DNA from 2 places in the Arthrobacter sp. Marseille-P9274 genome. Region 1 is predicted to be linked to the other one. Evidence: predicted binding sites of a transcription regulator. Region 1 holds the regulator's gene; the other holds the start of a gene.
The links. Region 1 encodes HspR, which represses chaperone genes until heat shock. Its sites were predicted from a motif close to AAGTTGAGTCNNNNNGACTCAACTT; they were not measured.
Positions count from the first base shown of each region.

Region 2: the regulator HspR is predicted to act here: its motif matches at 10,691-10,715, upstream of OC550_RS02440 (Hsp20/alpha crystallin family protein).

Region 1 is NZ_CAMPOV010000001.1:871,993-886,578, reverse strand. It holds gene OC550_RS04005 (class I SAM-dependent methyltransferase) at 1-641, opposite strand, end outside; gene OC550_RS04000 (MMPL family transporter) at 807-2,945, shown strand; gene dnaK (molecular chaperone DnaK) at 3,206-5,077, shown strand; gene OC550_RS03990 (nucleotide exchange factor GrpE) at 5,080-5,754, shown strand; gene OC550_RS03985 (DnaJ C-terminal domain-containing protein) at 5,880-6,860, shown strand; gene OC550_RS03980 (heat shock protein transcriptional repressor HspR) at 6,886-7,311, shown strand; gene OC550_RS03975 (UPF0758 domain-containing protein) at 7,241-7,603, opposite strand; gene OC550_RS03970 (DUF5655 domain-containing protein) at 7,728-8,294, opposite strand; gene OC550_RS03965 (hypothetical protein) at 8,313-8,840, opposite strand; gene OC550_RS03960 (sigma-70 family RNA polymerase sigma factor) at 9,034-9,525, shown strand; gene OC550_RS03955 (zf-HC2 domain-containing protein) at 9,522-10,181, shown strand; gene trmB (tRNA (guanosine(46)-N7)-methyltransferase TrmB) at 10,209-11,141, opposite strand; gene OC550_RS03945 (DEAD/DEAH box helicase) at 11,391-13,082, shown strand; gene OC550_RS03940 (YccF domain-containing protein) at 13,264-13,689, shown strand; gene OC550_RS03935 (pyridoxamine 5'-phosphate oxidase family protein) at 13,697-14,167, opposite strand; gene OC550_RS03930 (YceI family protein) at 14,386-14,586, shown strand, end outside.
Region 2 is NZ_CAMPOV010000001.1:524,009-538,594, forward strand. It holds gene glyA (serine hydroxymethyltransferase) at 1-662, opposite strand, end outside; gene OC550_RS02385 (NAD(P)-dependent alcohol dehydrogenase) at 879-1,856, opposite strand; gene OC550_RS02390 (helix-turn-helix transcriptional regulator) at 1,853-2,086, opposite strand; gene OC550_RS02395 (hypothetical protein) at 2,080-2,508, opposite strand; gene OC550_RS02400 (NAD(P)/FAD-dependent oxidoreductase) at 2,669-3,808, shown strand; gene purU (formyltetrahydrofolate deformylase) at 3,805-4,671, shown strand; gene OC550_RS02410 (class I SAM-dependent methyltransferase) at 4,758-5,327, shown strand; gene OC550_RS02415 (gamma carbonic anhydrase family protein) at 5,363-5,881, shown strand; gene OC550_RS02420 (hypothetical protein) at 5,997-6,584, opposite strand; gene OC550_RS02425 (Gfo/Idh/MocA family protein) at 6,717-7,802, shown strand; gene OC550_RS02430 (hypothetical protein) at 7,943-9,310, opposite strand; gene OC550_RS02435 (hypothetical protein) at 9,397-10,470, opposite strand; gene OC550_RS02440 (Hsp20/alpha crystallin family protein) at 10,765-11,220, shown strand; gene OC550_RS02445 (glutamate--cysteine ligase) at 11,355-12,836, shown strand; gene OC550_RS02450 (bile acid:sodium symporter family protein) at 12,905-13,897, opposite strand; gene OC550_RS02455 (NADP-dependent isocitrate dehydrogenase) at 14,040-14,586, opposite strand, start outside.

The sequences.
Region 1 (14,586 bases):
CAGACGTTGCCCCACCAGGTGCGCTGTTCCTCCGTGGCATAGAGCCAGTTGGAGGAGGACGGGCTGATGTCGCTGAACCCGGCGGCCTGCGCCCAGGACAGCAGGTGGCGGCCGGCGTCCGGCTCGGCGCGGTTGCCGCGGGCGATCTGCTGGTAGGTGTCCATCCACTCGTCCAGTTCCGGGAGTTCCGGGAACCAGCTCATCCCGTGGAAGTCCGCGTCACGCACGGCGACGATGCCGCCCGGCTTCGTCACGCGGCGCAGCTCGTACAGCGCGGCCACCGGATCGGTCAGGTGCTGGAGCACCTGGTGGGCGTGGACGACGTCGAAGGTGTCGTCGTCGTAGTCCAGGTCGTAGATGTTGCCGCTGACGAAGGTCGCGTTGTCCACCCCGCGCAGCGCGGCGAGCTCGGCGGCCTGCTCCAGCACGTCATCGGAGCGGTCCAGGCCGACCACCTCGCCGGGGGCGACGAGCTCGGCCAGGTCGGCGGTGATGCTCCCGGGCCCGCAGCCGACGTCGAGCAGCCGCATTCCCGGCCTGAGGTGCGGCAGCAGGTAGGCGGCGCAGTCCTCGGCGGTGCGGACGGCATGCGCGCTGACGACGCTCTGGTGGTGGCCGTGCGAGTAGACCTCTTCCTTCATAGTGGGAGGGTACTCTGCACCACAGCCTGAGGGGTAACAGCGCGGCCGCTTGTTGCGCTATTAGTCGCGGAGCAGGGCATTCGTCGGAGCCGGGCAAAGTATCTCCATGGTGGAGATACTTTATAGTTGAGCTAAAAGCCGCTTCCCCATAGAAAGGCCGGTCGGATGTCCCGCTGGTTGAGAGTATTCGTGCCCGTGCTGGTGGTGCTGGCCTGGTTGGCCGCGGCAGGCCTCGGGGGGCCAACCTTCGGCAAGCTCTCGGACGTGTCCACCAATGACCAGGCCGGGTTCCTGCCGCAGAGCGCGGAATCGACGGAGGCGGGGGAGTGGCAGCAGCGGTTCCTGGATTCCGAATCCGTGCCCGCCGTCGTCGTTGTTGAGTTCGATGCCCCGCTGGCGCCGCAGGAGCTCGGCGGCCTCGCCTCGCTCGGCGAGCAGCTTGGCGAGGCGGCGGGCCTAACGTCCGACGGCGGCCCGCAGGTCGCCGGTCCGATCCCCGCCGAGGATTTCACCGCGGTCCAGTTCGTCGTCCCGGTTCCCGACGACGGCGAGGTGGGTGCGTCAGTCGACGGGCTGCGCGACGTGCTGGCGGCCGAACTGCCGGACGGCGCCACCGGCTACGTGACCGGTCCCGCGGGCTTCGTCGCAGACCTGGTCGAGGCGTTCGGCGGCATCGACGGGCTGCTGCTGGGCGTGGCGCTCGCCGCCGTGTTCCTCATTCTGCTCGTGGTGTACCGGGCCCTCCTGCTGCCGTTCCTGGTGCTGCTGACCTCCATCTTTGCCCTGTGCGCGGCCATTCTGGTCGTCTACTGGTTCGCGCTCCTCGGCTGGATCCAGCTCAGCGGGCAGAGCCAGGGCATCCTGTTCATCCTGGTGATCGGCGCCGCCACCGACTACGCGCTGCTCCTGGTGGCGCGCTACCGGGAGGCGCTCGGCGAGGAGGAGTCGGCCTGGCGGGCGATGCGTACGGCGTACCGCGCCGCGGTCGAACCGATCGTCGCCTCCGGGGCAACGGTGACGCTGGCGCTGCTCTGCCTGCTGTTCTCGGACCTGAACTCCAACCGCAGCCTGGGGCCGATCGCGGCCATCGGCATCGTCTTCTCGGTGGTGGCCGCGCTGTCGCTGCTGCCGGCCCTCCTGCTGATCTTCCGCCGCGCGGCCTTCTGGCCGATCGTTCCGCGCCCGGGCCGGCACACGCACCGGTCCGCCGCGGAGGATGTTCCCGCCGGGGCGGAGGGCCTGCGGGGAATCTGGCGCCGCACAGCCGGCCTGATCGCGCGCCGGCCGCGGCTGACCTGGCTGGTCTCGCTGGCGGTCCTGGCGGCGGGATCCCTTGGCGTGCTGCAGCTGCAGGCCCACGGCGTGCCGCAGTCGGAGCTGGTCCTGGTCCAGACGGATTCCGCGGACGGGCAGGACGCCCTCGCGCGGCACTTCGATGCCGGGTCGGGGTCTCCCGCCGTCATCATTGCCAACGAGGCGCTGCGCGACGAGGTCCTCGAGGTCGTTCGCGGCCAGGATGGAGTGGCCGACGCGGAGCTGCTGGCGGCCGGAGGCGCGGTCGTGGAAGAGGACGGGCGCGTCCTCATCAACGCCACCCTGGCGGACGTCGCGGATTCTTCGGCGGCCGAGGAGACCGTGGCCGAGCTACGTACAGCGCTCGATGCGGTTGACGGCGCGGCCCTCGTCGGCGGCACCACCGCCGTCGCGCTGGATACCAACAATTCAGCCCAGGCCGACCTGCTGAAGATCATCCCGATTGTGCTGGCCGTGATCCTGGTGGTGCTGATGCTGCTGCTGCGGTCCGTTGTCGCGCCGGTGCTGCTGATCCTCAGCGTCGCGCTGTCCTACCTCACGGCCCTCGGCGTCTCGGCCTGGGTGTTCAACCATGTATTCGGATTCCCGGGCGCCGATGCGTCGGTGCCGCTCTATGGCTTCGTCTTCCTCGTGGCCCTCGGCGTGGACTACAACATCTTCCTGATGACCCGGGTGCGCGAGGAATCCCTGCGGCTGGGCACCCGGCCGGGGATCCTCCGCGGCCTTGGGGCGACCGGCGGTGTCATCACCTCCGCCGGGATCGTCCTCGCCGCCACCTTCGCGGCGCTGGGCGTCATTCCCATCCTGTTCCTGGCCCAACTGGCCTTCATCGTCGCGTTCGGCGTGCTGCTGGACACCGTGCTGGTGCGTTCGCTGCTGGTGCCCGCGCTCTCCTACGACCTTGGCCGGCGTATCTGGTGGCCGGGAAGGCTGTCACGGGAGACGCGGCACGGGGAGCCGGCCAAGCCGCCGGCCTACATCGACGCTTGATCCCTTTCGACGCGTGATCCCCCTGTGGACGCGTGATCCCTATGGAGGGGGCGGCCGGTTGGCCGCCCCCTACGGTGCTTCCGGGGCCCGGGGCCCGTCCGGGGACCCGCCCAAACTTGAGTGCCCGCGACTCAAGTTGAGTTGACATCCTCAAGGCCCTGAGTAGACTTGAGTTCAGAACGCTCAATCCCGAGCCGCCCTTTCGGGGCGGCACGTCTGAGATCCGTGGCCGCCAAGGCCAGCCAAGAAAGGACAAGCGTATGTCTCGTGCAGTAGGTATCGACCTCGGAACCACCAACTCCGTGGTTTCCGTGCTGGAAGGTGGCGAACCCACCGTTATCGCCAACGCCGAGGGCGGCCGCACCACGCCCTCCGTTGTCGCCTTCTCGAAGGCCGGCGAGGTCCTCGTCGGCGAGATCGCCAAGCGCCAGGCGGTCAACAATATCGAGCGCACCATCGCTTCCGTCAAGCGCCACATGGGCACCGACTGGAAGAAGGAAATCGACGGCAAGAACTACACTGCGCAGGAAATTTCCGCCCGTATCCTTCAGAAGCTTAAGCACGACGCCGAGTCCTACCTGGGCGAAAAGGTCACCGACGCAGTGATCACCGTTCCGGCGTACTTCAACGACGCCGAGCGCCAGGCGACGAAGGAGGCCGGCGAAATCTCCGGCCTGAACGTCCTGCGCATCGTGAACGAGCCGACCGCTGCCGCCCTGGCCTACGGCCTCGACAAGGGCAAGGAAGACGAACTCATCCTGGTCTTCGACCTCGGCGGCGGCACCTTCGACGTCTCGCTGCTGGAAGTCGGCAAGGACGAGGACGACTTCTCCACCATCCAGGTCCGCGCCACCGCCGGTGACAACCGCCTCGGCGGCGACGACTGGGACCAGCGCGTCGTGGACTACCTGCTGAAGCAGGCCAAGGCCAAGGGCGCCGACCTGTCGAACGACAAGATCGCGCTGCAGCGCCTGAAGGAAGCCGCGGAGCAGGCCAAGAAGGAACTGTCCTCGGCGTCCTCCACCAACATCTCGCTGCAGTACCTCTCCGTGACCCCCGAGGGCCCGGTCCACCTGGACGAGCACCTCAGCCGCGCCAAGTTCCAGGAACTGACCGCGGACCTGCTGGAGCGCACCAAGAAGCCGTTCCACGACGTCATCAAGGAGGCCGGCATCAAGGTCTCCGATATCGACCACATTGTGCTCGTCGGCGGTTCCACCCGTATGCCGGCCGTGTACGACCTGGTCAAGGAGATGGCCGGCGGCAAGGAGCCGAACAAGGGCGTGAACCCGGACGAGGTCGTCGCCGTGGGCGCCGCCCTGCAGGCTGGCGTCTTGAAGGGCGAGCGCAAGGACGTCCTGCTGATCGACGTCACCCCGCTGTCCCTGGGCATTGAGACCAAGGGCGGTGTGATGACCAAGCTGATCGAGCGCAACACGGCCATCCCGACCAAGCGTTCGGAGACCTTCACGACTGCGGACGACAACCAGCCCTCCGTGGCCATCCAGGTCTTCCAGGGCGAGCGTGAGTTCACCCGGGACAACAAGCCGCTGGGCACCTTCGAGCTGACCGGTATTGCGCCGGCCCCGCGCGGCGTCCCCCAGGTGGAGGTCACCTTCGACATCGACGCCAACGGCATCGTGCACGTCTCCGCCAAGGACAAGGGCACCGGCGCAGAGCAGTCGATGACCATCACCGGCGGCACCGCGCTGTCCAAGGATGACATCGACCGCATGGTCCGCGAGGCCGAGGAGCACGCCGCCGAGGACAAGAAGCGCCGCGAGGCCGCCGATGTCCGCAACTCGGCCGAACAGCTTGCGTACTCCGTGGGCAAGCTGCTGACCGACAATGACGAGAAGCTGCCCGCCGAGGTGAAGACCGAGGTCCAGGCCGACGTCGACTCTCTCAAGGCCGCCCTGGAGAAGCAGGATAACGACGACGAGGTCAAGGCCGCGTTCGAGAAGCTCCAGGCATCGCAGACCAAGCTGGGCGAGGCAATCTACTCGCAGTCCCAGGCCGGCGCTCCCGGTGAAGGCGCGCCCGCCGGCGACGGCGCTCCCGGAGCCGGTTCTGCCAACGCCGACGAAGACATTGTCGACGCCGAAGTAGTCGACGAGGAAGAGAAGAAGTAACCATGCCCCACCACGGTAACGAGCACGAACACGAGTCAGAGCCGGTGAGCTTCCGCGACAACCGGAAGATCGACCCGGAGACGGGCAAGGTCCGTGGGCCGCAGGAGGAGGCTGCCGCCGGGGATGCGGCGGCCTCCGCGGAGGCCGCCGGCCACGAGCACGAGGACGTCACGCCCGTGGACGCCGCCCATGACTCCGGGGACGCACTGGCGCAGGCCGAGCAGATCCTCAACGAGGCCTCGGCGGAACCCGCGGCCGACCAGGCCCTGGTCGAGGAGCTCCGCAATGACCTGCTGCGGCTGCAGGCGGAGTACGTCAACTACCGCAAGCGCGTGGAACGGGACCGGGCGGTGGCCGGAGAGATGGCCGTCATCGGCGTCCTGAACTCCCTGCTGCCCGTGCTTGACGACATCGACGCGGCCCGCCAGCATGGCGACCTGACGGACGGCCCGTTCGCCGCGATCGCCAGCAAGCTGGACGGCGTGCTGGAGCAGTACGGCCTGAACCGGATCAACGAGGCCGGCGTGGAGTTCGACCCGAACATCCACGAGGCCCTCATGCAGCAGCCCAATCCGGAGGTCAAGGTGGACACCGTCAACCAGATCCTCCGCGGCGGCTTCAAGTCCGGCGACCGGGTGCTGCGCGCCGCCCAGGTCGTTGTGGGCGTGCCGGAGTAAGCGGCAACGCCCAAACGGCCGATGCCGGGAGCTGCCTGCCTCGTGCAGGCAGCTCCCGGCACGACCCGTCCCGCCGGCCACGGCGGGACCCACGACATTAACGACGACGAGAAGGAGGCATCCGGATGGCCAGCCAGGATTGGGTCGATAAGGACTTCTACAAGATCCTCGGTGTCTCCAAGGACGCCTCGGACGCGGACATCAAGAAGGCCTACCGCAAGCTGGCGCGCAAGTACCATCCGGACACCAACGCGTCGGACGCCACCGCCGAGAAGATGTTCAAGGACGTCTCGGAGGCCTACTCGGTGCTTTCGGACCCCGAGGAACGCCAGCAGTATGACGCGATCCGTGCCATGGGCAGCGGAGCCCGCTTCTCGGCCGGAGGTGCCGGCGGTCCCGGCGCCGGCGGTTTCGAGGACGTCTTCGGCAACCTTTTCGGCCAGCACGCCGGCCGCGGCACCCGCTCGGGCGGCTTCGGCGGCGGCAACGTCCCGCCCGAATTCGCCGACCTCTTCGGCGGTTTCGGCGGCGGCGGCTTCCAGGCTCCGCAGGCACCGCCGCGGAAGGGCGCCGACCGGACAGCATCGACCACCATTTCCTTCGCGGGCTCGATCAACGGCACCAAGATCGGCCTCCGCGAGCCCTCCGGCGAGGTGATCGAGGTCCGCATCCCCGCCGGCATCAAGGACGGCCAGAAGGTGCGGGTCCGGGGCAAGGGCCAGCCCGGCCCGGCCGGCAACGGCGACCTGATGGTGACCGTCAACGTCCAGCCGCACGGTTTCTACACGCGGGACGGGGACAATATCCGCGTCCATGTCCCGGTTACCTTTGCCGAGGCGGCGCTGGGGGCCCAGATCGAGGTCCCCACGATGAACGGCGAGCACGTCAAGGTGAAGGTCCCGGCGGGAACGCCGTCCGGCCGCACACTGCGGGTGAAGGGGCGGGGCGTCAAGACGTCGAAGACGACCGGCGACCTGCTGGTGACCATCGACGTCGTGGTTCCGCAAAACCTGAACAAGCAGGCCGAGGAGGCCGTGAAGGCCTTCGCCGCGGCTACGTCCGACGCAGACCCGCGGGCTTCGCTGGGCGCCAAGGCCCGGTTGTAGACGCGTGAAGAAGGGAGGAACGGCGATGGGCATCGACCGCAATGCGCCGATTTTCGTGATCTCCGTGGCAGCCGAGCTGGCCGAAATGCACCCGCAGACCCTGCGCCAGTACGACCGGATGGGGCTGGTGTCTCCGTCCCGGCAGCGGGGCCGGCAGCGGCGGTACTCGCAGCGGGACGTCGACCTGCTCCGCGAAGTCCAGCGGCTGTCCCAGGAGGGCGTCTCGCTGGAGGGGATCAAGCGCATCCTCGAACTGGAGAACCAAGTCACCGCGCTGCGTTCCCGGGTGGCCGAGCTGACCGCCGAACTGGACCAGACCCGGCGCCTGACCAGCGCCGAGGCCAGCCGCGTCTTCGCCGCCGGGCTGGCCGGCGACGTGGTCACTCTGACCCGGGGCAAGCGTCCGAGGCCGCGGAGCCAGGCGCTGGTGGTGTGGCGGCCCCAGTCCTGACCGAAGCCCGCCGCGCCAGCTCCATGGCCCCCGCCAGCCGGGCGGCCAGGGCGGCGCCCACCCCGGGAATCTGTTTCAGGGCCTCGGCATCCGCGGCCAGCAGCCCGGCAGGACCACCTGCCTTCTTCAGGATGAGCTGACCCAGTTCGAGGCTGCTCGCCTCCCGCGTTCCCGAGCCGATGACCAGTGCCAGCACCTCGGCGTCCTTGAGCCGCCGGATCCCGAGCCGGGCCATTTTCTCCCGCGGCCGGTCCGGGGCCTCCATGTCCGCAATGGATGTGTGTGTCTTCATGCAGCCAAGCTACGGGCCGATGCCGGTCGAGCGGACCGGCGCGAGCCCGGATGTGCATGACGGCGCTTCAGGGCCAACCTGTGGAGGCAGGGTCAAACCCCGCCGCCCGTCCTCCGACGCACGCTTACGAATTCTGCTCCACGGCGCGTTCCAGGATGGCCAGGACTCCGTCGTCGACCTCAGCCGGGGAACGGAACCGCAGGCGCCGGCCGAAGGGATCCCCGGAGCGGACCTTGACCGCCTCGAGCCGAGGGTCGTCCGCCTCGACCCGCAGCAGCAGGTCCAGGCTGCCCTTGTTCGCCGGCGTGATCTGGGCGAACTTGCGGCGCGGGGAATGGACCGAAACGTAGGTCTTGCGTGCCTGCAGCCACACCCCGTCGAGGGAAAGCGCCATGGCCATCAGCCGGTCGGCGATCGGACGCAGCGCAGGCCGGTCGGCGTACTGGCCGTCGATCAGCTCATCGCCCGACTTGAGGAAGAACTCCGGGTAGCCGAACACCTTCCACGAAACCGCCATGGCGGCGTAGCCGGCCACGCCCTGCTCCCGCAGCCATCCGGACAGCTCCGCCTCCGTCGAGATGCCGGAGTCCCGGGCCTTCCCGGCCCAGGCCTCCGAACCCTCGCCGGTGCGCCGCACCAGCAGCTCCTCGTTCCAGTCGATCATCCCCTGCCAGGATGCAATGTCTCCCATCCCACCAGCGTACTGAGGTCAGCGGATCATCGTCCCGTCGGGGGCCACCACGTACCAGACCTCGTTGACGTTCTGGCCGGTCACGTCGCCCGGCTTCGTGTCCTTCTGCCAGTAGTAGACCGGCATGCCGTCGATGGTGACCTGCTTCTTGCCCTCCGGGGTCTCGATGGTGCCGATCTCGGCCGTGACGCCGTCGACCTTGGGGGAGTCGCTTTCGGTCAGGACCGGGGGCCAGGCCACGATGCAGTCGCCGGTACAGTTGCTGACGCCCGAATCCTTCTCGTCCTTCGTGAAGTAGTAGACGGTCATTCCCTTCCCGTCGACCACGATTTCGCCAAGCGAGCTGTTGGCCGTCTTCAGGTCGACGGAGCCGGCCGCGGCACTGCTTTCGCCCGCGGTCGGCATGGCGCTGGTTTCCGGCATCGCGCTGGTTTCCGGCGCCGCCGGTGGAGCAGCTTCGTTGTCGTCTCCGCCGCCGGCACAGCCGGCCAAACCGAGGAGGGCGGCGGCCATCAGGACGCTGGCGCCCCTGCTGCTGATCTTCATGATTGAGTCCTATCGGTTCAACGGGCTGGGTTCGGTGCAGCGCCGCCGGGTGCGGGCCACTATTGGCAAAGACGTGCCCCGGCGCCAGAATGGTTCAACTGCGCAGTCCGCGGCGCAGTTGAACCATGGGGCCACCCGCCGGCGTCTGAGCAGGTACGGGTGTCATTTCGGCGCACGCTCGAAGGGATCGGCCATGGCGATGGAAGACGAAGCGGTCGCGCAGCTGTACCGCGAGCACGCGGCCGCGCTGCGGCGGTTTGTGCTCGCCGCCACCTCCGATCCGGCGCAGGCCGACGACGTGGTGCAGGAGACCATCCTGCGGGTCTGGAAACTCGGTCCCGACGTGGAGAACATGCGCGGGTACCTCTACCGGACGGCCCGCCACGTGATCATCGACAACTACCGCCGCCGCAGCCGCCGGGCGCCGGAGACCCGGATGCCCGAAGAGGATCCGCCCGCCGAGGACAAGGTCGATACCCTGCTGCTCAAGGTGGTGGTGGAGGAAGCCCTGTCCCGGCTCAGCGTCGACCACCGCAATATCATCCTCGCCCTGTACTACCAGAGGCTCACGGCGACGGATGCGGCCAAGGCCCTGTCCCTGCCGCTGGGCACGGTGAAGTCCCGGGCCTTCTACGCGGCCAGGGCGCTGCGCTCCGTCCTCGAGGAGATGGGGGTCCAGCCATGAAACACAACCACGAACAGCTGAGTGAGCTGATCGGACTCTACGTCCTGGGCGGATTGGAACCCTCCGAGCGGCGCGCGTTCGACCAGCACCTGCGCGACTGTCCGGAGTGCGCGGCCGAGCTGGCTCGGCTTGAGTGCCTGCCCGCCCTGCTGGACGGCGTGCCGCGCGAGGTCGCCCTGGAACTGGCCCAGCCGTCGCCATCGGACGTCGAGCACAACACCAAGCGCCTGCTGTCCGAGCTCCATGTGCGCCGGCGGCAACAACGACGGCGGGTGGCCGGTTTGGTCGCGCTGGTGGCCGCGGCATCGCTCGTCATCGGAGCGGTCGCCGGTCCCGCGGTCACCGGCCCGCGGCAGGTGAAGGACAGCTACACGATGAGCGCCTCCAGCGGCCTGGAGGTGCAGCTGGACCTGGTCCATAAGGGCTGGGGGACGGAGCTGGCCATGGATGGTGAACGGCTGCCCGACAGCGGCGTCCTCTCGCTTTGGGTCACCGACTCCACCGGGAAGGCGCACGAGGTCGCCACCTGGAAGGCCACACAGGCGGGCCGGGCCCGGCTGTCGGCGGCCACCGCCGTCGAGACGGAGGAGATCGTGCGGGTCGAGATCAAGGATGCGGACAAGGTTCCCGTTGCCTCGGTGGTCACCCGGGGCTGAGCGCCGGGCGGTCTTGGGCGACTGGCCTCAGTCCGCTGTCCGGCGGAAGGTCAGGTCGAAGATACCGCGCCCGGCCTCGTGCGCCTTCTGTTCGAAGCTGGTGAGCGCGCGGCCCTCGAACCGCGGTGCCCAGCCGCCGAGTTCGTCCATTCCCTCGCCCTGGCTCGCATTGCCCGTGCTCACCGGAGCCTTGCCTTCGCGCACCGGGGCGCCGCCCACTTCCTGCTCGACTCCGCTTTCCCAGACCTGGGTGAGCGGGGATGACGGACCAGTGCGTTCGCCGTCGTGCACGTTGACGAAGTCCGCCGCCGCGTTGCCCACTTCCCGCATCTGGATGGCGTAGGAAGACCAGTCCGTGGCCAGCCGCCAGAGTCCGCCGGGTTCGAGGACCCGCGCCGCCAGCAGGGCGAAGCTGTCCTTGACCAGGCGGCGCTTTTGGTGGCGCGTCTTGTGCCACGGGTCCGGGAAGAAAACCCAGAGCTGGGCGACCGATCCCGCCGGCAGCATGGTCGCCAGGACCTCCGGCGCGTTGGCCTGCACGACGCGGACGTTCGAGAGCTGCTTCGTCCCGATGCGCAGCAGCGTATGGGCCAAACCCGGCCGGTAGACCTCGACGGCGAGGAAGTTCCATTCAGGGTGCTCGTGGGCGGCGTGGCAGACGGCTTCGCCGAGCCCGGAGCCGATCTCCACCACGAGCGGGGCCCGCCGCCCGAAGGCGGCCTCCGCATCGAACTCGTAGCCGGGATCCACGGAGGTGTCGCCCCCCACGCGCGGCACGTCGATGACGAAGGCCTCGGCATAGTCGTCCCAGGCCTGCTGGCGGCGGCCCTGCAGGCGCGAGCCGCGGCGGACGTAGCTGACCGGCTGCGTGTGGAAGGAACCCGGCGCGGGCGAAGGAGCGGGGGAGGGTCCGGCGCCGTCTGCGGCGGGGGAATCCGGAGTGGAAGGCTGGTGCATCATCCACCTCAGGATAGCCGCGGTCGGACAGCGCGCGCGTCGCTGGTAGACTGGTGGGTACTTGGAGCGTGCCCGCGGGCCCGTTCCCTGCGTCGATGAACGCTTCACACTTCTCCCGCAGTTCCAGCGCGGGGCGTCAGACCTGCAGCCAGCAGGCAGCCCACGCGAGCGGTTGACTCTGATTATTTCTTCGGCGAAACCCTGGGCCATACCGGTGCCGGGGCCACTGACCGAAAGTACCCCTCGATTTCCATGACCCTTACCACTTCCGTGCGCTCTTTTAAGCAGCTCGGCGTTCCGTCGCAGCTGGTGACGGCGCTGTCCGCCTCCGGCATCCTTGAGCCGTTCCCGATCCAGTCCGAAACCCTGCCGGATACGCTGGCCGGCCGGGATGTCCTAGGCCGGGGCCGCACGGGCTCGGGCAAGACCCTTGCCTTCGCGCTGCCGCTGGTTTCCCGGCTGGCCGAACGGGAAGCGGCCTACCGCCGCCGCGCCGGCCGTCCCCTCGGCCTGGTGCTGGCGCCCACGCGCGAGCTCGCCACCCAAATCAATGCCGTTATCGAGCCGCTGGCCAAGGAACTGGGCCTGAACACCACCGTGATCTACGGCGGCGTCTCCCAGGCGCGCCAGGAAAAGGCGCTGGCCGCCGGCGTTGACATTGTGGTGGCCTGCCCCGGCCGCCTCGAGGACCTGATGAAGCAGCGCATCCTCACGCTGGAAGCCGTGGAGATCACGGTGCTCGACGAGGCCGACCACATGGCCGACCTGGGCTTCCTGCCCGTCGTCCGCCGCCTGCTGGATGCCACCGGGTCCGAGGGACAGCGGCTGCTCTTCTCCGCCACGCTGGACAACGGCGTGGACAAGCTGGTCAACCGCTACCTGACGAACCCGCTCACCCACTCGGTGGACGAGCCGCAGGCGGCCGTCAGCACCATGGAACACCACGTGCTGGTGGCCCCGGACCTGACCGTCAAGAAGCAGCTGATCAAGGAACTGGCTTCCGGTCTGGGACGCCGCGTACTCTTCACGCGTACCAAGCACCACGCCCGCAAGCTGGCCAAGACGCTGACCGACGCCGGGATTCCGGCGGTGGACCTGCACGGCAACCTCTCGCAGAACGCGCGGGACCGGAACCTGGCCGAATTCTCCTCCGGCGACGTGCGTGTCCTGGTCGCCACCGACGTCGCCGCCCGCGGCGTGCACGTGGACGACGTGGAACTCGTCGTCCACGTGGACCCGCCGACCGAGCACAAGGCCTACCTGCACCGCTCCGGCCGCACCGCCCGGGCCGGCTCGGACGGCACCGTGGTCACCTTGTCGCTGCCCGAGCAGAAGCTCGAAGTGGGCAAGCTGATGAAGGCCGCCGGCGTGGATGTCGCTTTCGAGCGGGTGACGGCGAGCTCCCCGCTCGTGGCGAAGCTCGTGGGCGAAGCCGCGGCCGCGGTGGACCCGAAGGTTCGGCGTGCCGCCCAGGAGGCCAAGGCCGCACACCGCGGCCCCGCCCACAAGCAGGGCACCTCCACCGGAGCCAACGCGCAGCGCAAGCGTGCGGCGCGCCAGAACGGACGGAAGCAGGCCGCCGGCACCGGCGGGCAGCCCGCAGCCGCCCGCGGCGCGGGACGGGCAGCCGATTCCCGCGGCGGCGCCCGGACAGCCGATTCCCGCGGCGCGGCCCGGACCGGCGATGCCCGCACGGCCAGCCAGGCGGCAGCGTCCGGCAACGGCCGCCGTCCCGCGCGGACCGACGCCGTCCAGCAGCCCGGCCGTTCGCGCCGCCCCGCCACCGGACAGCGCGCCGCCGCGCAGCCGTCGTCGTCCCGAGGGTCCCAGCGCTCGGCTTCCGCGGCCTCGCCGGCGGGACACCGCGCCGCGGCCCCGGACAGCCGCCGCGGCAACCGTCGTGCCTCGGCCCCGGCGAGCAACACCCGCCGCAACGCCCGATAGACGGCAGCCGGGACCCGTAGCCGGGACGCGATACCAGCACCCGGCGCCGGCCACCCGGCGCCGGCCACCCGGCGCCGGCCACTCGGCGCCGGCCAAAAGGCCCTGACCCGCCCCTTTCCAAGGGGTGGGTCAGGGCCTTTCCCCATGGTGCCAGCGGCCTTCAGCGGCAACAATGGGTTGCATGAACGCTGTCCTGAATATCATCTGGTTGCTGCTCGGAGGCATCTGGCTCGCACTCGGCTACTTCCTGGCCGGCATCATCTGCTGCGTGCTGATCGTCACCATCCCGTTCGGCATCGCGTCCTTCCGGATCGGTGCCTACGCCCTGTGGCCCTTCGGCCGGAAAGTGGTGGACAAGGGCGGACGCACTTACGTCCTGTCGACCCTGGGCAACGTCATCTGGATCCTGGTGGCGGGCATCTGGATCGCGCTGGCGCATGTACTCACCGCGATTGCGCAGGCGATCACCATCATCGGCGTCCCGCTGGCGATCGCCAACCTGAAGATGATCCCGGTATCCCTGACGCCGCTGGGCAAGGAGATCGTGCCCTCGACCCACTCCTTCATCGGCTATGACCGGCACTACGCGGGCGGCTACCTGCGCTGAGCCAGGCTCATTCCACGTTCAAGCGGCGGGCGTCACTGAGGCCCATGCTCCGCCGGGACGCGGCCTGCACGCGGAAGCGGCGGCCGGTCACCTGGTCCGGGACGATCCGCATGAAGTTGTTCTTCTCGCCGGCCTGCCACGGGAAGAGCGGCAGCAGGCTGGAGGCGAGCACATCCTCGATGCTGGCGAGCCGCTCCGCCGGTCCCTTGACTACGACGCTCCAGGCGACATTGCTGGCCGGATGGTAGCCGTCCGTCTCGAACGCAACGTTGCTGCCGCCCAGGGCGCCGTCGAGCTTGGTGCCGCGCGCCGTTCGGAAGACGATCGAGCCGTGGTCGACAACGTAGTTGATCGGGAAGAGTTCCGGCTGCCCGTCGACCACGACGGCTAACCGGCCGACGTCCGTGCTCCGGAACATTTCCCAGCATTCGCTGGTGGACAGATTCTCTATGCCGTCGGGCATCTGCGTGGCCGTCATGCTCCCAGTCTATTGAGGGCCGCGGCCCGACGATAGTCCCGCCCACGGCGCGGCAACAGGGCCCCGGCCTGCGGATATATCCGCCCCTCCGGAGATGCATTCCGCTAGGGGATGTGCTGGAATTACGGTGATAGCGGCAACGCTATGCACTGTTGGGCTGCCATCCATCGGCCCGCGGGGACGCAGTGCTTGTGCCACAACCCCCAGGAGGCGTCACGATGTCCGAACTTACCCCCGAGATGTCCGGAGAGTGGCGGTTCGACCCTGCCCATACACGCATCGGCTTCTCCACCCGCCATGCGATGGTCACCAAGGTCCGCGGAGCCTTCAATGACTTCGACGGCGTCATCCGCGCCGACGTCGAGAACCCGTCCAACTCTTCGGTGCGGCTGACCATCAAGGTCGCCAGCATCGACACC
Region 2 (14,586 bases), 350 kb from region 1:
CTCGGGTGCAGGCCGGCGGCCACCAGGCCGGCGAAGTGCGCCATGTCGGTCCAGAGGTACGCGCCGACCTCGTCGGCGATCGAGCGGAAAGCTTCGAAGTCCAGGTGGCGCGGGTAGGCGGACCAGCCGGCGATGATCACGTTGGGCCGCTCGGCCAGCGCCTGCTCGCGGACCTTATCCATGTCAACGCGGAAGGTCTGTGGGTCCACCTCGTAGGCGGCGACGTGGTACAGCTTGCCGGAGAAGTTCAGCTTCATGCCGTGCGTCAGGTGCCCGCCGTGGGCCAGGGACAGCCCCATGATCTTGTCGCCCGGGTTGATCATCGCGGCCAGCGCGGCGGCGTTGGCCTGCGCGCCGGCATGCGGCTGCACATTAGCGAACTCCGCGCCGAAGAGGGCCTTGACCCGCTCGATCGCCAGGTTTTCCGCCACGTCCACGTGCTCGCAGCCGCCGTAGTAGCGGCGCCCCGGGTACCCCTCGGCGTACTTGTTGGTCAGCACCGAGCCCTGGACTTCCAGCACCGAGCGCGGCGCGAAGTTCTCCGAGGCGATCATTTCCAGCGTGTCGCGCTGGCGGCCGAGCTCGGCGTCGAGGACGGCGGCGATTTCGGGGTCTACCTCAGCTAAGGGCAGATCGGTGACTGGCAGGGTGGAAGACGTCACGGTTTCTCCTGGGAATGGAAGCAGTTGTGCTAAAGGTCAGGCTACCGGTTGTGCCTGCGCCGCCGCATGATCCATGTCACGGGCGCGCAATCATGACCGGCCGGACATGACCCTCGGCCCAGGCGTGCGATCCGTGGTCTGCGCTGTGCCGGCTTGCGGTTGCCCGCCGGCCGCCGCTTCCTGATGGTGCCCCATCTAACGCCAGTCGCGGCGTTCTCATCCTACCGCTATCACCACTTTGCCCTGCACCTGCCCGGCACGAAGCCGGCCGATGGCCGCCGAAACCTCGCCCAGCGGATACACGCGGTCCACCGCGGGCGCCAGCTTGCCGGATTCGATCAGGTCCTTCAAGTCCTTCAGGTCCTGCCTGCCCTCTGCCGACATGAGGATGCGCAGCTTCCGGCGGGAGAACGGCGAGAGCAGCAGCGCCCGCAACTGCCGATCGACGCCGCCGAGGATGCGTCCGCCGCCTTCACCCCCGGCAATGACGAGCGTTCCCCCGGGCGCCAGCGCGCGGCCGAGCCGGCGCAGCGCGCTGTTGCCGGCGATGTCCAGGATGAGGTCGTAGCGCCCCGTGCCGTCGGCGAAGTCCTCGCGCGCGTAATCGATGACCCGGTCCGCCCCGAGGGAGCGAACCAGCTCCGCTTTGGACGCGCTGCACACCCCGGTGACCTCGGCACCCCAGGCCTTGGCCAGCTGTACCGCGAAGGTGCCCACGCCGCCGCCGGCGCCGATGATCAGCACGGCCTGCCCCGGCCGCAGCTGCCCGGCGTCGCGGAGGCCATGCAGGGCGGCGCAGCCGGAGACAGGCACCGCCGCCGCCACCGAGAAACCGAGGTTCACGGGTTTGAGCTCGAGCCGGTCCTCGCTTGTACTCGTAAACTCGGCATAGGTCCCGGTCAGCGAGGTGCCGAAGACCTCGTCGCCGGGACGGAACCGTGTGACGTTGCGGCCCACCTCCGCCACCACGCCGGCGACATCGCGGCCGCGGACCCGCAGCTTGGGACCGCGGAGCCCGAAACCGAACAGCCGCAGCAGGTAAGGCCGTCCCGCCATGAGATGCCAGACACCGGCGTCGACTCCGGCCGCACGAACCTGCACCAGGACCTCGTTGTCCCCCGGCTCGGGCCTGCCGACGTCCTCCACCCGCAGCACCTCGGACTCGCCGTATGCATCCTGCACGATCGCCTTCATGATGCCTCCCCCTCTTCAACCGGATACTGGAACACTTCGTCGAGCGGGACCCCGAAGACCCGCGCAATCTGGAAGGCCATCTCGAGCGAGGGCGAATAGCGGCCCTGTTCGATGGCGATCACGGTCTGGCGGGTCACTCCGATCCGCTCCGCCAGTTCGGCCTGGGTCATCTCGCCGCTGGCGAACCGCAGCCGCCGGATCTCGTTCCTGACCTTCGTCGGCTTCACCACGCCGGCAGGCCCCTGCGGTAGGCGGCCAGTTTCGCCACGGAGGCGCATGCCGCCGAGAGGCCGAACGCGAGGTAGACCGTGTTGGCGATCCAGAAGTGCGGCGCTTCCGCCATCGCCATGATGAGCGCACCCACGCCGCCGACGACCAGGAACGACTGCCCGACGTACTCGCCGAACCTGTAGATCTCCCGGTCCCGCTGGTCCTTCCGCGGCGTACCCCTCATCAGCAGCATTCCGGAGAGAATGTTCAGCAGGATCCCTCCGGCGATGGCTCCGCCGATGCTCCACAGCATGGCGCCCACGTAAGGCACTTCGCTGAGCGGCATCGAGGCCGACCTGGTGAAAATAACGACGGCGTATGCGCCGTAAGCGGCGATGGTCACCACCAGCATGATCCAGGCGCTTCGTTCCTCCGAACCCATTTCCGTGCTCCCCCCCTAGGCCTTGATGTAAAAAATAGCTGACATGAGGTCAAGAATCAATGACTTTTTTCGCAGGGGCCCAATCGGCCGGAATATCGCGGACCAACGGCCGGTTGAACCCATTAGTTGACAGTTCAACATTTATGGAAAGGTCGAACGGATGGAATCTGCGGGAACAGCAGGCGCAACCGCCGTGGCGGACACGCGCGGAGGGCCGCTCGACGTCGTCGTCATTGGCGCGGGCCAGGCCGGCCTGAGCGCCGCTTACTACCTGCAGCACCGCGGGCTTCGGCCGGAACGCGACTTCGTGGTGCTCGATGCCAACGAAGGACCCGGCGGCGCCTGGCGCCACCGCTGGCCGTCGCTCACCTTCGACGCCGCGCACGGACTCCACGACCTCCCGGGACTCCCGCTCGGGGTACCGGACCCCAAGGAACCGGCCTCCGCCGTCGTTAGCCGCTACTACGGAAGCTACGAGCAGCAGTACGGCCTCCCCGTGCAGCGGCCGGTTCGGGTGGCGCGGATCGACGACGGGCCGGACGGATTGCTCATGGTGACCGCGGCCTCCGGCGAGACCTGGCTGACCCGCACCGTGGTCAGCGGCACCGGCACCTGGGACCGCCCGTACTGGCCCTACTACCCCGGCCGCGAGGCCTTCGCGGGCCGCCAGCTGCACACCCATGACTTCCGGTCCGCGGAGGAATTCCGCGGCCAGCGCGTGCTGGTGGTCGGCGGCGGCACGTCGGCGCTGCAGTTCCTGCTCCAGCTGGACGCCGCGGGTGCAACGACGTTCTGGTCCACCCGCCGGGCCCCTGACTTCACCGCCACCCCGTTCGACGCCGAGTGGGGCGTCGACGTGGAGCGCCGCGTCAACGAACGCACCCGCGCCGGCCTGCCGCCGCTGAGCGTCGTGGCCGCCACCGGGCTGCCGCTGACCGAGACGTACCGCGCCGGTATCGAGGCCGGCGTGCTGGTCTCCCGCGGCAAGCTAAGCCGAATCACGGAGAATGCCGTGGTGTTTGCGGACGGCTCGCGCGAAGAGGTGGACGTGATCCTGTGGGCCACTGGCTTCCGCGCCTCGCTGGATCATCTGGCCCAGCTGCAGCTGCGCGAGCCTGGCGGCGGAATCCTGATGGCGCCGGACGCCGTGTCCGTGGTGCGCGAGCCCCGGCTGTTCCTGGTCGGCTACGGTTCCTCCGCGTCCACAGTGGGGGCGACCCGAGCCGGCCGCGCCGGGGCCGCGGCGGCACTGCGCAGGCTCAAGGCGGACGTTGACCGCAGGGTAACCTTGTCTGCGTGACTGACGCCGCCCCGGATACCCGGATCGCCTACAATCTGACCCTTTCCTGCGCCGACCAGCCCGGCATTGTCCACGCCGTGTCCGGAGCCCTCGTGCAGGCCGGCTGCAACATCGTGGATTCGCAGCAGTACGGCAGCCCCGCCTCCGGCCGGTTCTTCATGCGCGTCGCGGTAGCTTCGGACCGGACTCGGGCGGAACTCGAACGCCGGCTTGGCCCCGTCGCCGAGTCCTACGGCATGGACTGGAGCCTGGACCCGCAGGGCGCCAAGATGCGCACGCTCGTGATGGCGTCGAAGTCCGGGCACTGCCTCAATGACCTGCTGTTCCGCCAGCGCTCCGGAACGCTGCCCATCGAGATCCCGGCGATCGTCTCCAACCACACGGAACTGGCCGGCCTGGCGGATTTCTACGGCATCCCGTTCCACCACATCCCTGTTACTCCCGAGACCAAGGCCAGCGCGGAGCAGGACCTGCTGGATCTCGTCGCGGAGCACAACGTCGAGCTGGTGGTCCTGGCACGCTACATGCAGGTGCTCAGCAACGACCTCTGCCGCAAGCTCGAGGGCAAGGCCATCAACATCCACCACTCATTCCTGCCGTCCTTCAAGGGCGCCCGACCCTACCACCAGGCCCACGACCGCGGCGTCAAGCTGATCGGCGCCACCGCGCACTACGTGACGGCGGACCTCGACGAGGGGCCGATCATCGAGCAGGAAGTCATCCGCGTGGACCACTCCCGGTCGGCCCGGCAGTTTGTCACCATGGGCGAAGCGGTCGAGGCGCGCACGCTTGCCCAGGCGGTGCAGTGGCACGCCGAGCACCGCGTGCTGCTGGACGGCCACCGCACCGTCATCTTCAACTGACGACGGCGGAGGCCGACCGCGCGGGTTCCCGCGCCTTTTCGGGGCCCGGCCTTCTGGTCCGCTCGGACTCCGCGTAGGGTCGGACCATGGGCAACCCGGGAAACGAGCCGGATCGGGATCCGGACCGCGATGCCAAGCGGGACGAGTTCATCCGGCGGCTGACCAGCGAGCACCGGCACCAACTGCTCGAGATCGGGTGCGGCACCGGCGAAGACGGTCTGGCTTTCAAGGCCGCCGGCATCAACTACACGGGAGTCGATCGCTCCGAGGCACATGTCCGGGCCGCCCGCGCCAGGCATCTGGAAGCATCGGTCGCCGCCCCGGATTCACTGCCGTTCGCCGACCGGACTTTCGACGCCGCCTGGTGCATGGGCACGCTGACCCACGTCTCGAACACCGAGCTCTACGGGGTGCTGGACGAGTTCCTGCGCGTGCTCAAACCCGGGGCGCCGCTGGCGGTGGGGCTCCGCTCCGGCGAGGACGAGGAACGACTGGACCTGGTGGACGGCTACGCCACTCGCCGCTTCTCCAGCCTCCGCTCCGACGAAACGGTGCTGAGCCTCTTCGAGCCGCACGGCAGCGTCAAGGACTTCACCACCTGGGAGTCCCCCGGCCACCCCGGCCATTTCCAGTACTTCATCCTCGCGAAGTTCTGACCGGGCGCCGCCGCGAAAGCCAGTAGGGTGGTGCCATGGCTCACATCATCACCATTGCCGGGCAGACCCCGGCCGCAGATCCGTCCGCCTTCCTCGCGCCCACCGCCGTCCTGAGCGGCGACGTAGAGCTGGCCGCCGGCGCCAGCGCCTTCTACGGCGTGTCCGTCCGCGGCGACTCCGCCCCGATCCGCGTCGGCGAAGGCACCAACCTGCAGGACAACGTGGTGCTGCACGCGGACGCCGGGTTCCCGTGCACCGTCGGCGCGGGAGTCAGCGTGGGCCACTCCGCGGTCGTCCACGGCTGCACCGTCGGGGACAATTGCCTGATCGGCATGAGCGCCACCATCATGAACGGCGCCGTCGTGGGCGAGGGCTCCCTGGTGGCGGCCGGCGCCGTGGTGCTGGAGGGCACGCAGATTCCGCCGCGCTCCCTGGTGGCCGGAGTTCCGGCCAAGGTACGCCGGGAACTAAATGATGACGAGTACCAGTCGGTCCTAGACAATGCGTCCCATTACGTGGAGCTGGCCAAGCTGCACCGCGAAGCCGCCTCCTGACCGTTGCCCGCCCCTCTCCTTCGGCCGGGCCAGCGGTCCGGCCGGGTGGGCACAGAACGGCGCCGCAGCCCCGCCACTAAAGGCCGGACTGCGGCGCCGCCGATAAGCCTTTCGGTCAGCGCTCCCGCGGACGCTGGTCGCCGACGTCGCCCTCCGGTGCCACATGGCGGCCCTCATCACCGCGGTCGGCGTCACGAACCACGCCCCGGTCGGCTTCACTGGTAGCGCCGCGGTCGGCATCGGTGCTAACGCCGCGGTCGGCGTCGGTGGTAGCGCCGCGGTCGTAATCAGCCGCGCCCGCGGTCCGGTCCCCGCGGGCCCGCTTGTCCGTATTGACGTCCGGGTCCAGCTCGTCGGCTTCGCGCAGCCTGCCCTGGGCCTGCTCCCGAATGCCCTTGGCGTCCTCGGCCCGCGCCTCGGCTTCCCTGCGCATCCGTTCCGCCTCCATACGCGCGCGCTCCGCCTCGATGTCGGCCTGTTCGGCATCCACCTTGACGCGCTGGGCCTGGGCCTCGCGCTCGCGCGCCCCCAGTTCCGTGGCCTGGGCGGCCTGGCGCAGATCGGCGGCCTTGCGGCGGTCGGCCTCCTGCCGCTCGAGGACCTTGGCCTTATTCCGCTTGCTGGCAAGGTAGGCGATCAGGCCGATGATGATGAGCAGCACGACAACCGCTACGACTATCCAGATAATTGTTGAAGAATCCATGGGTATTGCGCCTCTTCCTGCTGGACGGGAACCTCAGCGTACTTACTTTTGTATCACTGCTTGCTCCCCCGGCATAGGGAACGCGCACAATGGACGATGCCGTGCTGAGCAGGAATGATGGTGCGCATGACTATGCCACCGCGGATCATCACACCGCCCTGCGCCGAGCCGGGGGCGCCTAGTCCGCTGCAGGCCACCGGTCGCCCGCTGCGCTGGGGCGTCGTCTCCACGGGCAGGATCGCCGGCAAGGTCAGCGGGGACCTGGCCCTGCTCGAAGATGCCGTCCTGCAGGCCGTCAGCTCGCGCGTCGAGGCCAACGCCCGCGCCTTTGCGGACCGGCTCGGTTTCGCCACGTCCTATTTCGACGGCGCCGCCGGGAAGGGTTATGACCAGCTCTTCGCGGATCCGGACGTCGACGTCGTCTACGTCGCCACCCCGCACGGCCAGCACTACGAAATCGCGAAGCTGGCCCTGGAAGCCGGCAAGCACGTGCTGTGCGAAAAGTCGCTGACCATCAACGCCCGCGAGGCCCTGGAACTGGCCGAACTGGCCCGTGCTAGGAACCTGTTCCTGATGGAGGCCGTCTGGACCCGCTTCCTGCCCGTCATCCACCGCGCCTGGGACATCGCCCATTCCGGCGAGCTGGGCGACCTCGAGTGGCTGCAGGCGGACCTCGGCTTCCCGGCCCCGTACGACGCTGCCTCCCGGCTCTGGAATCCCGCGGCCGGCGGCGGAGCGCTGCTGGACGTGACCGTCTACCCGCTGACCTGGGCGCTGGGCATCTTTGGCTTCCCGCGGACGGTCCTGGCCAGCGGCCATCTTAACGACGACGGCGTGGACGCCCAGAACGCCCTGACGCTCACGTACGGCTCGGGCGCCCAAGCCCAACTGACGTCGTCGTTGGTGGCCTCCTCCCCGAGGACGGCCACGGTCTGCGGAAGCGCCGGCTGGCTGCGCTCGGGCGCGCCGCTGCACCACCCCACCGAGCTGACCATCCACCGGCACACCGGCGGCCAGCGGACAGAGCAGTTCGGCCGGATCGGCCAGAACTACGTGTACGAGCTACGCGAAGTGACCCGCTGCATCCAGGAGGGGCTGACGGAGAGCCCCACGATGCCGTTGGAGGACACGCTCAACACGATGCGGCTCTTCGACGGGGTCCGGGCGCAGATCGGCGTCAGCTACGCCAACGACAAGGCCGTCCCGGTCCTGGACTAGACGACCCGGCTCCCGGCCCGCGCCACGCCGTACATGACCGAGCCGCCGGTCCGCAGCCCAGCTGGGCAGGCCAGCCGCACGGCCCTTCCGCCCCGGGAGATGGCCCGGGACGGAGGGCCGCGCGGCCGCCTATCGCGCGGTTATTGGACCGGCAACCTTTGGGTCCGAACCCGGGACAGGGATACCCATGCCCCGGCCACGATCAGCAACAGGCCGGACCACAGAAGCTGCCCGGTCGACCAGCCCGTCTCTGCCAGTCTTTCGCTGCCCTGGGCATCACCGCCCGCTGCCGGAGCGGCACTTGCGGCCACCAGCGAGCGATCGGCCGAGGCGGCAGCAACAACCGGAGCAACGCCCGAGCCGGCGGACGCAGTGCTCGAACCGGCGGACGCAGTGCCCGAACCGGCGGACGCAGCGCCCGCATCCCCGGCTACGGCGCTGATGCCCATAGTCGCTTCGCGGTCACTGTCACCGGACGGGGTTGCGCCCTCGGCAGCAGCACGGCCTTCTTCACCGAACTGCGGGCCGCTGCCGGCCGGGGCTTCCCAGCCGGTCGTGCTTTCCTCGCCCGCGCCGTTTCCGCTGTCACCTCCGGTTGAACCGGCGCCGTCGCTTGCGGTGCCGTCGCCCGCTGCAGCCCCGCCGCACCCGCTTGCCGAGGCGGATCCGCCCAGCGCGAGCGCGGCATCGAGGCAGATGTCGGCTGCGAGACCGAGCCCATCGGCGGAGGACAGGCTGCCGTCACCGGCGCCCACCTCCGCTGCGACATCCGCAGCTAGTTCAGCCACAGTCTCCCCAGTTGCACCCGATGCGGCATCGGCATTGGGTGACACGTCGGCCGTGGCGTCAGTCACGGCGGCTTCGGTACCACTGAGAACCACGTCGACCTCCGCGGCAACGTCCGCCGCAACGCCTTCCGTGGCGTCGGACGCCTCCTCCACGGATCCCAGGGCCACGTCGACGTCGGCCACGGCATCGGCCGCGCCGCCATCGACAGCAGATCCCTGGGCTCCCAAGGCGGCGTCGGCATCTACCACTGCCTCGGCCGTAGCAGCCGTCGGATCTCCCGCACCGATCAACGTGACGTCAGCATCGGCCGCCGCGTCCGCGGCAGCCTCGGCCACCGGCTCGGCGGCAACAGCATGGCCGGCTCCACCCACCTTGACATCCGCATCGGCATCGACAACCACATCGGCTATCGGCTGCGTCTCCTCGGTCGGCGCGGGCTCGCCATCGGCCAGGACCTGCACTTCGATCGGGACGTCGGCCGTCGCATCAAGGCCGAGGACTTCGGCGTCGAGGTCGATGTAAGCGGTGGCATCCGCCACGGCGTCGGACGAGAGGACCTCGACGTCGGCGGCAGCGTCTGCCTCCACGGACACGGCATTGTCCGTCACTAGAATTTCGGGTGGTTCGGTTTCGGCGGCCGAAGCCGCGGCTGTTCCGAGGACCAACAGTCCTCCGCTCAGAGCGACGCCGCACAGCGTCGTCCGCATTATTGCTCGCATGATTGTCCTTCTCCTGATTGAGTCTGTGCCGGCTGTGTCAGCCGGCCGGTCCGCCCGCCGCTCACATGGGAGCGGCACGGACGGCATCAATCAGGTGAAGAACCGGGACTTTGCGAAGGAGAGGATGGCAGGGTCCAGCCACCAGTCGGCAGGACGTGGACGAGCAGCCGGGGGTCAAGCCCAGTGCCGGGCGCGATATCGGCAGGCGCAGAACCGGACGCCGGCCCTGCTCCGGCCAGGGCTCCCGAAGGACCGGCGGCAGGCAGGGCGGGCTGCACCGGATGGGCAGGACGCTGGGACTCCGCGGGCGGAACGGTCCCGGCGTTTGCAGCGGCATCACGCAGCACGCTTCCGCCCTCATAGACGGAGGCAACCGGCGAAACGATGCCTGGCCCTGCGACGTTAAATAGCGCGGTGGCAGACGCCTCGGGCGTTCCCTTCCCCAATTCCGGCGCGGCCGTGACGCTCAAATCAGCGGAAGCGGTCGGCCCCTTGGAAAGGACCTCGACAACCGGCTCCACCTGCTGCGGAGCGGGGCTGTCCGCTGAAGGGGCGGAGGCCGCTCCACCGGTTGCCGATTCAAGGGATTCTTCGATCGGGGCGACCGCGCGGTCGAGCTGCCCGGCCACCGACTCGACGCTGCCACCGGCAGACGCAAGGACGGGCCGGGCTGCCTCAAGAGCAGGCTGCGCGACGTCGGAAACCACTTCCGTGACGGCTCCTGTTACGGGGCGGACGGCTTGGAGCACGGGTCGGGAGACCGCGTCCACCGGCTCGGCGAGCGCAGCAATGGTGGGTTGAGCCATTTGACCCACCGGTTCGGCGACCGTGGCGGTGATGGGATGGGCCGTCTGGCCCGCGGGCTCGAACACGGCAGCCGCGGCCGGCACGGCAGACGCCGTTGCCTTATCCAGCAAGGGCTGGGCGGCCCCGGCTACAGGCACGGCCGCCTCCGCCACCGGCGACGCCGCGCGGTCAACCTCCTGCACCGGCTCGGCGGCATGCGCGCCGGCCTCGGAGGCCGGCACTTCCACAGCTTCGGTAACGGTCGCGATCGCTCCGCCGAGTCCGCCGGGTTCATCCCCAGCGGCCTGCGCCGCGGAAACACCCAGCAGCGCGAGCCCAACGGTTGCGCCGGAGATCAGCAGGGCACGGCGCATGAGGCAGCAAACCTGATCCAATGAGCCAAGGCCCATGGAAACCACCCCCGCGGTCTGCCGGATAAACGATCCATGAAACAGATTACGACCGTCAACACGGGGCGTCTACGGCAGGCCGCTGATTGCCCGCCCTCCCCATCTTCCAGTCGGCTCCCCTGTTCGCTCTGGGCAATCATCCGGACGCTTGGCACTCGCAGCGCGGAGTGCTAATTTAGAATTGTAGTTGAGTCAAAGACGCTCAACTATCCTCATGGATTAGCCCGCAAGGACAACGAACTACAGGAGTTGATAGTGATGGCTGCTCGATTCGACCCGTTCCGCGAAATCGACCGCGTGGCCGGTGCCCTCTTCGAAAACCGCTCGGGCCTGCGCCTGATGCCGATGGATCTCTACCGCGACGGGGACCATTACGTCCTTAACGCAGACCTGCCCGGCATCGATCCGGGCTCGGTCGACATCGACGTCGACGGACAGCTGCTGACCATCCGCGCCGAACGGACCCTGCGGGGTCCCGACAGCGGCGTCAAGTGGCTGACCAGGGAGCGCGAGGGCGGGTCCTTCCTCCGCCAGTTGAACCTCGGCCAGGGGATCGACATCGACGCGATCACGGCGCACTACGAGAACGGCGTGCTCTCCGTGACCATCCCGGTCAGCGAGCGGGCCAAGCCGCGCAAGATCGAGGTGGTCAGCGCGCCGGCCGACCGTGCTGTGGAAGCCGGCGGCGCCGAGCAGAAGCCGGCCGACGCCTAATCCGTCCAATCCGCTGACCGACCCGATAACGACGACGGGGTGCGCCTTCCGCACGGAAGGCGCGTCCCGTCGTCGTACGCGTCCTGATGCCACCTGTGCTGTACAACGGCGGGACGCAGTGATTACCTTCAACCATGGGCGCAGAAGTCAAGACCAAGACCTTCACCCGCGAACAAAGGACCCGCTACCGGGAGCGGCTGCTCGAGAACCTGGAAACCTTCGCCGACTACCTCTCCACAGGCACTTTCGCCCACACCGGCACGATCGGCCTGGAGCTGGAGCTGAACCTCACCAACGCTGACTGCTCCCCCGCCCTGCGCAATTCCGACGTGCTGGAAGCGATCGCCGACCCGTCCTTCCAGACCGAGATCGGCGCATTCAACATCGAAATGAACCACCCGGCGCTCTCGGTTTCCGGGGCCGGGCTCAAGGAACTCGAGGACGGGCTGCGCCGGCAGCTGAACCGCGCCGAGGAGCGGGCCGCGGCGGTCCGCGCACAGATCCTGATGATCGGCATCCTGCCCACGCTGAAGCAGGACCTGGTGGAGGACATGTCCTGGCTCAGCCCGGGCAAGCGCTATGCCGCCCTGAACACCTCCGTGCTGCAGGCCCGCGGCGAGGATGTGCTGATGGACCTGCGCGGCCTGGAGTCGGTGTCCTTCTACGCCAAGAACATCGCGCCGGAGGCCGCGTGCACCAGCGTGCAGCTGCACGTCCAGCTGGAGCCGGCGGAGTTCGCCCCGGTCTGGAACGCGGCGCAGGTCATCGCCGGCCCGCAGGTCGCGCTGGCGGCGAATTCGCCGATCTTCATGGAGAAGCTGCTCTGGCACGAGACGCGGATCGAGGTATTCAAGCAGGCCATCGACACCCGGCCGCCCGAAATGCGCAACCAGGGCGTGCGGCCGCGGGTGTGGTTCGGGGAACGGTGGATCACCTCGATCTTCGATCTGTTCGAGGAGAACGTGCGGTACTTCCCGTCGCTGCTCCCCGAGCTCTCCCGCACAACCGGCCGCCAGGCCCGCGGCGGGGCGCCGCTGCTGCCGGAGCTGCGGCTGCACAACGGGACGGTGTACCGCTGGAACCGCCCCATCTACGACCCGAGCGGGGACCTGCCGCACCTGCGGCTGGAGAACCGTCTGCTGCCGGCCGGCCCGACCGTGCTGGACACCGTGGCCAACGCGGCGTTCTTCTTCGGGCTGGTGCGCCGGCTCAGGACCGCCGACCGGCCGCTGTGGTCCCGGCTCGCGTTCAAGAGCGCCGAGGCCAACTTCCTGGCCTGCGCCCGCCACGGGCTCGAGGCCACCGTGTACTGGCCGGGCATCGGCGACCTGCCCGTCGTCGAGCTGATCATCCGTCACCTGCTGCCGCTCGCCGCCGAGGGCCTGGCCGACCTGGGCGTGGATGCCGACCTGATCGAGGAGTACCTTGGGGTGCTGCGGGACCGGGCGCAGTCGGAACAGAACGGCGCCAAGTGGCAGATCGAGACGCTGCAGCGGCTGGAGTCCGACGGCCTGGACCGCGGTGCGGCGCTGGCGCGGCTGACCAGCCTGTATGCCTCCAACATGCACAGCAACCTGCCGGTCCATACCTGGCCCGTCGCCGCTGTCATCGGCTGACCATTGACAGCGGCGGCCGGCACCTTTCCGTGTGAAAGGTGCCGGCCGCCGTCGGACTGGTTCGCGGACTACTTGCTGCTGCGCCGCCAGAAGGCCGCGACGATGGCGCCGGAGACGTTGTGCCAGACCGAGAACACGGCCCCGGGCAGCGCCGCCTCGGGTGCGAAGTAGGTCTTGGCCAGGCCGGCCGCCAGGCCCGAGTTCTGCATCCCGACCTCAACCGCCATCGTGCGGCACGACGGTACCGGCAGGCGGAAGAGCTTGGCGGCACCGTAGCCCAGCAGGTAGCCGCCTGCGTTGTGCAGCACCACGGCCAGCAGGATCAGCAGGCCGGCGCTGAAGATGGCCTCGGCACTGCCGGCCACGACCGCGATGACGACGAAGGTGATGGCCAGGACGGAAACCCACGGCAGCGCGGGGATCACGCGGTCGACCAGGCCGGGGATGAACGTCCGGGCGGCGAGCCCCAGAACCACCGGAATCAGCACGATCTGGACGATGCTCAGCGCCATCGCGCCGGCGTCGACCGGCATGTACTGTCCGGCAAGCCAGAGCGTCAGGAGCGGGGTGAAGACCGGAGCGAGCAGGGTCGAGACGCTCGTCATCGTCACGGAGAGCGCCACGTTGCCCTTGGCCAGGTAGGTCACGACGTTGGACGCCGTGCCGCCGGGCGCGCAGCCGACCAGGATGACGCCGGCTGCGAGGGCCGGCGGCAGCTGGAGCAACAGCGAGACGCCGAGGCCGAGCAGGGGCATGATGACGTACTGCGCCACGACGCCGAGCAGCACCGGCAGCGGCTGTCGGACCACGAGCGCGAAGTCCGGCAGGGTCAGGGTCAGGCCCATTCCGAACATGATCAGCATCAGGGCCGGGTTGATGAAGGCCGCCAGGCCGGTGAAGGGCGAGGGGAAGAACAGCGCCAGCGCGCCGCCGGCGAGGATCAAAAGGGGAAAGAGGGTCACCGCGACGCGTGCGCTGCGTTCTTCGGCGCTGGAGGCGGCCGCCGCGGCAGGATCGGCCGTCCGAACCGCCTGCGGGCGGGAGGAATAGTCAGTTGGCATAACGAGTATCGTTCCAGCCGCATCGCCCGCGGCGTAAATTCATGACCTTGGGCATCGTCCGGTGCCCTCCGCGAACGACGGCGGCCGGCACCTTTCGCGGGGAAAGGTACCGGCCGCCTTCGTTATGGCCTGGCGCGGTCGGTTAGGACAGCGTGGCCAGGATTTCGTTCAGCTTGGCCGAGGGACGCATGACGGCCGCGGCCTTCTCGTCCTCCGGGCGGTAGTAGCCGCCGATTTCGGCCGGGGAACCCTGGGCGCCCAGCAGCTCGGAGTTGATCTGCTCTTCGCTGCCCGTCAGCGCGTCGGCGACCGGGGCGAAGGCGGAGGCCAGCTCGGCGTCCTGGTCCTGCTTGGCCAGTTCCTGTGCCCAGTACTGGGCCAGGTAGTAGTGGCTGCCGCGGTTGTCGATCTCGCCGACCTTACGGCTCGGGGACTTGTTCTCCAGCAGGAAGGTGCCGGTCGCGCGATCCAGCGTGTCGGCGAGGACCTGGGCGCGCTTGTTGCCCGTGGTGGTGGCCAGGTGCTCGAAGCTGACGGCCAGCGCCAGGAACTCGCCGAGGGAATCCCAGCGCAGGTGGTTTTCCTTCAGCAGCTGCTGCACGTGCTTCGGGGCCGAGCCGCCGGCGCCGGTTTCGAAGAGGCCGCCGCCGTTGATCAGCGGGACGATCGAGAGCATCTTGGCGCTGGTG